DNA from 2 places in the Kitasatospora sp. LaBMicrA B282 genome. Region 1 is predicted to be linked to the other one. Evidence: riboswitches for the same ligand, from Rfam matches in the RefSeq annotation. Region 1 holds a riboswitch; the other holds the start of a gene.
What was found. A riboswitch is a leader RNA that binds a small molecule or an ion and turns the genes downstream of it on or off. The one in region 1 is predicted to bind cobalamin.
Positions count from the first base shown of each region.

Region 2: linked by a shared signal. The riboswitch ahead of ACQRUO_RS09535 (HoxN/HupN/NixA family nickel/cobalt transporter) and the one ahead of ACQRUO_RS02005 (CoA-acylating methylmalonate-semialdehyde dehydrogenase) in region 1 are both predicted to bind cobalamin.

Region 1 covers NZ_JBNQTI010000004.1:26,590-30,098, forward strand. Annotated here, with positions in the region: gene ACQRUO_RS02000 (acyl-CoA dehydrogenase family protein) at 1-190, opposite strand, end outside; gene ACQRUO_RS02005 (CoA-acylating methylmalonate-semialdehyde dehydrogenase) at 187-1,686, opposite strand; cobalamin riboswitch at 1,892-2,066, opposite strand; partial or broken gene ACQRUO_RS02010 (ATP-binding SpoIIE family protein phosphatase) at 2,116-3,509, opposite strand, start outside.
Region 2 covers NZ_JBNQTI010000023.1:35,635-39,143, reverse strand. Annotated here, with positions in the region: gene ACQRUO_RS09550 (MBL fold metallo-hydrolase) at 1-513, shown strand, start outside; gene ACQRUO_RS09545 (LacI family DNA-binding transcriptional regulator) at 498-1,532, shown strand; gene ACQRUO_RS09540 (ArsR/SmtB family transcription factor) at 1,635-2,000, opposite strand; cobalamin riboswitch at 2,111-2,347, shown strand; gene ACQRUO_RS09535 (HoxN/HupN/NixA family nickel/cobalt transporter) at 2,385-3,506, shown strand.

The DNA of each region.
Region 1 (3,509 bases):
AGCCGCCGACGTCCTCGCGGACGTAGACGCCGCCCAGACCGACCTGCGCCGCCTTGCGCAGCACGTCCACCGGAAAGTGCTTCTCCCGGTCCCACGTGACCGCGTTCGGCGCCAGGTACTCGTCGGCGAAGGCGCGGGTGGTCTCGCTGATGGCGAGTTGATCCTGCGTCAGATCGTGCACGGGACTCACTCCATCGTGGGGATGGTGAAGCTCGCGCCCTCCTTGACCCCCGAGGGCCAGCGCGAGGTGATGGTGCGGGTGCGGGTGTAGAAGCGGATCGAGTCCGGACCGTGCTGGTTGAGGTCGCCGAACATCGAGCGCTTCCAGCCGCCGAAGGTGTGGTACGCGATCGGCACCGGGATCGGCACGTTGACGCCGATCATCCCGGTGTTCACCCGGCGGGCGAAGTCGCGGGCGGTGTCGCCGTCCCGGGTGTAGATCGCCACGCCGTTGCCGTACTCGTGCTCGCTGGGCAGGCGCAGCGCCTCCTCGTAGTCGGCGGCGCGGACCACGGTGAGCACCGGACCGAAGATCTCCTCCCGGTAGATCCGCATGTCCGGGGTCACCCGGTCGAAGAGCGAGGCACCGAGGAAGTAGCCGTCCTCGTGACCGGCCAGCTGGAAGCCCCGTCCGTCGACGACGAGTTCGGCACCCTCCCGGACGCCGTGGTCGATGTAGTCGCGGACCCGGTCGCGCGCCTCGCGGGTGACCAGCGGGCCGAAGTCCGCCGCCGGGTCGTCCGAGCGGCCGACCTTCAGCGCGGCGATCCGCTCGGTCAGCTTCGCCACCAGCGCGTCGGCGGTCTGCTCCCCCACCGGCACGGCGACCGAGATCGCCATGCACCGCTCGCCCGCCGATCCGTACCCGGCGCCGATCAGCGCGTCGGCCGCCTGGTCGAGGTCGGCGTCCGGCATCACGATCATGTGGTTCTTGGCGCCGCCGAAGCACTGCGCCCGCTTGCCGTGGGCGGCGGCCGTGGCGTAGACGTACTGGGCGATCGGCGTGGAGCCGACGAACCCGATCGCCTGGACCCGCGGGTCCTCCAGCAGCGTGTCCACCGCTTCCTTGTCGCCGTTCACCACGTTGAGCACGCCCGCCGGCAGGCCCGCCTCGAGGAAGAGCTCGGCGAGTCGCAGCGGCACCGAGGGGTCCCGCTCGGAGGGCTTGAGGACGAACGCGTTGCCGCAGGCCAGCGCGGGGGCCGCCTTCCAGAGCGGGATCATCGCCGGGAAGTTGAACGGGGTGATGCCCGCCACCACGCCGAGCGGCTGGCGCATCGAGTACACGTCGATGCCGGTGCCGGCGTTGTCGGTGAACTCGCCCTTCAGCAGGTGTGGGATCCCGGCGGCGAACTCCACCACCTCCAGCCCGCGCTGGATGTCGCCGTGCGCGTCGGCGACGGTCTTGCCGTGCTCGGCGGAGAGCAACCGGGCCAGCTCGTCCTTCTCCTGGTCGACCAGCTGCAGGAAGCGCAGCAGCACCCGGGCCCGGCGCTGCGGGTTCCAGGCCGCCCAGCCCTGCTGGGCCTGCTCGGCGTCGGCGATCACTGCCTCGACCTCGGCGCGGCTCGCCAGCGGCACCCGGGCCTGCACCTGCCCGGTGTTGGGGTCGTACACGTCGCCGAAGCGCCCGGAGGCGCCGGGGAGCCGCTTGCCGGCGACGAAGTGGGTGAGTTCTCGGACCATCGGTTCCTTCTCTCGTCATGGGTGGGAGAGGAGGAGTGGAGAGCACCGCCGACCACCCGGCGCACGGTGGCGCACCAGGGCAGCAGTCAGCAGCAGAGTTGACGGACCGTCAGGCCAGGTGGGCCCGGTCGGTCGGCACAGGACAGCCAGGGGCGGCAGACAGCGAACGGCCCTGAGTCATGCGTGTCGTCTCCATCCTCGTGGAAAACACGAACCATCCGCGGCCGGTATCCTGACTCCCGGATCGACGCCCGCCCTCGGGCCTTCCCGGCTGGCTGCCAGTGGCCATGACTCCTGCGAGGACGCACTCCCCGGTCACAGTGGCGGGACCGTGCCGGACTCACACCGGCTTCCCTGACACCGCGGACCTGTCACGACCATATAGTTGGACGTCCTAGTAAGTCCAGAGCCACCCGCACGTGCCCTCGATCACCCGATGCTGCCCCGACCCGCGCTCGACTGCGGCGCCGGCCCGGCGAGGGTCTGCTCCGCCCAGATGACCTTGCCGCGCGGCGTGTAGCGGGTGCCCCAGCGGTGGGTGAGTCGGGCCACCAGGAAGAGGCCGCGGCCGCCTTCGTCCTCCTCCGCCGCGTACCGCAGGTGCGGGGCGGTGCTGGCGGCGTCGGCGACCTCGCAGATCAGCGAGGAGTCGTGGATCAGGCGGAGCCGGATCGGCGGGCGGCCGTAGCGGATCGCGTTGGTCACCAGTTCGCTGAGCACCAGTTCGGTGGTGAACACCGCCTCGCCCAGGCCCCAGCGGGTCAACTGGGCGGTGGCGGCGGCCCGGACGTGGGCGACCGCGATGGGGTCAGCCGGCACGTCCCACTCCGCGATCCGGTCGGCGGGCAGCAGCCGGGTGCGGGCCACCAGCAGCGCGATGTCGTCACCCGCCCGGTCGCCGGCGAGTTCGCGCAGCAGGGCGTCGCAGATCTCCTGCGGGCTGCGGTCGGGGTGGGCGAGCACGGCGGAGAGCACGTCGAGGCCACTGCCGATGGCGTGGTCGGCGTCCTCGACCAGGCCGTCGGTGTACATGACCAGGCTGCTGCCCGGCGGCAGGCGGACCTCCAGCGCCTGGAACGGCAGGCCGCCCAGGCCCAGCGGCGGACCGGCCGGCAGGTCGAGGAACTCCACGGTGCCGACCGGGTGGACCAGGACGGGCAGCGGGTGGCCGGCCCGGGCCAGGGTGGCGGTGCCGGTGGTCGGGTCGTAGACCGCGTACAGGCAGCCGGCACCACTGATCGGCAGCGGGACGTCCGCTGCGTCACGGTCGTCGAGGCCGTCGGCGCCCTGACGACGGTCGGCCCCGCCATGGCCGTCGGCGCCCGCACGGCCGTCGGCCCCGTGGCGGGTGTCGGCCTCCTGGTCCAGGTACGCCACCAACTCGTCCAGGTGCCCGAGGAGTTCGTCCGGCGGCAGGTCGAGGGCGGCGAAGTTCTGCACGGCCGTGCGCAGCCGCCCCATGGTGGCGGCGGCGTGCAGGCCGTGACCCACCACGTCGCCCACCACCAGCGCGACCCGGGCCCCGGGCAGCGGGATCACGTCGAACCAGTCGCCGCGCACCCCGGCGGCGGCCGGACGGTAGCGGTGGGCCAGCTCGACGGCGCTCTGCTCGGGCAGCCGGCGCGGCAGCAGGCTGTGCTGCAGGGCCATCAGCATGGCGTGCTCCCGGGTGAAGCGGCGGGCGTTGTCGATGCAGACCGCCGCCCGCCCGGCCAACTCCTCGGCGACCGAGAGGTCGTCCGGCTCGAACGGCCCGCTCTCCCGCAGCCGCCAGAGGTTGGCGATGCCCAGCAGCACGCCGCGGGCGGTCAGCGGCACCGTGA
Region 2 (3,509 bases), on a different contig from region 1:
TTCGACCTGGGCGGCCGGGAGTTGGAGGTGATCGGCTCGCCCGGGCACCACCCCAGCGCGGTCACGGTGTACGACCCGTGGACCGGCATCCTGCTGACCGGGGACACCGTGCTCCCCGGCCGGCTGTACGCCCCGGACTTCCCCGCCTTCCTGGCCACGCTGGACCGGTTGGTCGAGTTCACCGGGACCCGGCCGGTCACCCACGTGCTCGGCTGCCACGTCGAGCTGGGCAGCCGGCCGGGCGCCGAGTACCCGATCGGTGCCAGCTACCAGCCCGACGAGCGGGCGCCGGAGCTGACGGTGGCTCAGTTGGTGGCGGTGCGCGACGCGGCCCGGGCGGTCGCCGGGCGGCGCGGGGTGCACCGGTACGACGACTTCGTCCTCTACAACGAGCCGCGCAGGCTCGACATGCTCCGGCTGCAGGCCCGCGGACTGCTGCACAAGGGCTGGTCTACGCTGACCGGCGGCCTGCGCCGCGCGGAAGGGCACGGGGCACCGTGGGCGTCACGCTGAGCGAGGTCGCGCGGCACGCCGGGGTGTCGCCGGCGACGGCGTCGCGGGCGCTGAACGGCTCGGCCCGGGCGGTGGGCCAGGAGCTGGCGGACCGGGTGCGGGCCAGCGCCGCGGAGCTCGGGTACCTGCCGAACGCGGCCGCCCAGGCGCTGGCCCGGTCGACCACGGCGCACGTCGGCCTGCTGCTGCCCGACATCGGCGACCCGGCCGGTGCGGCGATCGCCCGCGGGGTGTCCGGCGCGGCCGCCGCCGCCGGACTGCTGCCGCTGCTGGTGGAGACCGACGGCGACCCGGACGCCCAACTGCGCGGCATCCTGGCGTTGCGCGGCCAGCGGGTGCGGGCCGTCGTGCTGGCCGGGTCCGCGTTCACCGACCCGGCCGCGGCCCGCGCGATCGACGCGGCGCTGGCCGCCTACCGGGCCGACGGGGGCCGGGTCGCGGGCATCACCGAGCAGGGGGCGGAGCACGCCTGCGTGCTGCCGGAGAGCGAGGCCGGCGCTGCCGCGCTGGCCCGCACGATGGCGGGTCTCGGGCACCGCCGGTTCGCGGTGATCGCCGGCCCGCGCCGGTACCGGGTGTCGGCGGACCGGCTGGCGGGGGTGCGCTCGGCGCTGACGGAGGCGGGGATCGGGCTGGGACCGCAGGACGTCCGGCACGCCGAGCCGACCAGGGCCGGCGGTCGGCGGGCGATCGCCGACCTGCTGGACGGCCGGCCGGTCGAGCGGTGGCCGAGCTGCGTGCTGGCCCTCGCCGACCTCTGTGCGACGGGGGTGCTGGCGGAACTGCGTGAGCGCGGGGTGCCGGTGCCGGGGCGGATCTCGGTGGCGGGGTTCGAGGACCTGCCGTCGGCCGCCGACCTGGTGCCCGCGCTGACCACGGTGCGGCTGCCGCTGGAGCAGTTGGGGAGCGAGGCGGTCCGGCTGGCCCTGGCCGACCCGCCGCCGGGGGTCGCCCCGGCCCGGTTGCGGCTGCCGGCCCGGGTGGTGCTGCGGGCCAGCACCGGCGCCCCGCCGCGCTGAGCGGGCCTTGGGCCACCGAGGGCCCGCTCAGTGCACCTCGGGTCACCGAGGCGGGCAACCACACGCTGAGCGGGCCTCAGCCCACCTGGCCGGGCACTCTGCTCACTCCGTGTGCGGCAGCGCGGGGATCGGGTCGAGCAGGGCGGCCACCGCCGGGTCGGCCAGCCGGTAGCGCACCACCCGCCCGTCCTTGGCCGCCGTCACGGTGCCCGAGGTGCGCAGGATGCGCAGCGTCTGGGAGACCGCGGTCTCGCTGATGCCGGTGGCGATCGCCAGGTCCGAGACGGCGATCGGCCCGGCCCGGTGCACCGCCAGCAGCACCGCGAGCCGCCCGGGCTCGGCGAGCAGGGCGAAGCGGGCGGCCCAACTGCGCACGTCGCTCGGGTCGCCGATGCCGGCGACGGCCGCGCAGACCGTGTGCTCGTCGATGGGGCGCCGGTGCGCGCGCTCCTCCGGTACCAGGTGCATGGCCCCATCTTCGCCTCGGGCGCCACTGCTGTCCAAAACCCGCCGGCCCCGGCTGTGACCTGCGACACCTGCGTACCTGCGCAGGCTTGTGGTGATCACCGCCCGGGCCCTACGGTGTCCCCCGCCGTGGTGCTCGGGAAGACCGGTGCGCTGGGTCGGACGCGTTGGACGCGTTCGACGCAGGAGTCCGGAGCGGCCCTCGCCACTGTGATCAGGAAGTCCGAACCGCCACACCCACCGCCCCGCGCGGTGGGCGGCCACTGGGCGCCGCGTGCGCCTGGGAAGGCCGGGCACGTTCGGACGTTCGACCTGTCAGCCAGGAGACCGGCCACGGCACCGCATGACGAGTAACTGTCCACGAGGTGCTGGAGAGGCTGTCCCAGGATGACCCTGCCCGAAACCGCTGTGCTGAAGTCCCCCGCGAGTACCACCGCCACGTCGTTGCGGTGGGAGAGGAAGGACTGGATACGCACCGGCGGCCTGATCGCGGTCATCGCCGCGATGCACATCGTCGCCTTCGGCGTCCTGATCACCATGGTCGCCCCGCACCACTACGCCGTCGGCACCCAGGTGTTCGGCCTCGGACTCGGCGTCACCACCTACACCCTGGGCATGCGGCACGCCTTCGACGCCGACCACATCGCGGCGATCGACAACACCACCCGCAAGCTGATGGCGGACGGCAAGCGACCGGTCTCGGTCGGCTTCTGGTTCGCCCTCGGCCACTCCACCATCGTCTGCCTGCTGGCCGGCCTGGTCGCCGCCGGTGCGCACATCGCCACCACGCTGACCAGCGACACCTCCAGCACCAAGCAGCTGCTGGGCGTGGTGTCCACCAGCGTCTCCGGTGGCTTCCTGTACCTGATCGCCGCGCTCAACCTGGTGTCGCTGGCCGGGATCTACCGGGTCTTCAAGGACATGCGGGCCGGCCAGTTCGACGAGCACGAGCTGGAGAAGCACCTGGACAACCGCGGCTTCCTGAACCGCATCCTCGGCCGGCTGACCAAGTCCATCACCCGCCCCGGCCAGATGTTCCCGATCGGGCTGCTGTTCGGCCTCGGCTTCGACACCGCCACCGAGGTGGTGCTGCTGGCCATGGCCGGCTCCGGCGCCGCGGCGGGCCTGCCCTGGTACGCGATCCTCTGCCTGCCGCTGCTGTTCGCCTCCGGGATGAGCCTGTTCGACACCCTCGACGGCACCTTCATGAACTTCGCCTACCACTGGGCGTTCTCCAACCCGACCCGCAAGGTCTACTACAACCTCACCATCACCGGGCTCTCGATCGCCGTCGCCTTCCTGATCGGCACCATCGAGCTCATCGGCGTGCTGCACGACCAGCTGGACCTCAGCGACCCGGTGACCAACTGGATCTCCGGCATCGACCTGAACAACGTCGGGTTCGTCATCGTCGGCCTGTTCGTGGTGGTCTGGGCCTGCGCGCTGGCGTACTGGCGGCTGGCGAAGGTGGAGCAGCGCTGGCCCAAGCGCGACGCCGCCGACGCTTGACGG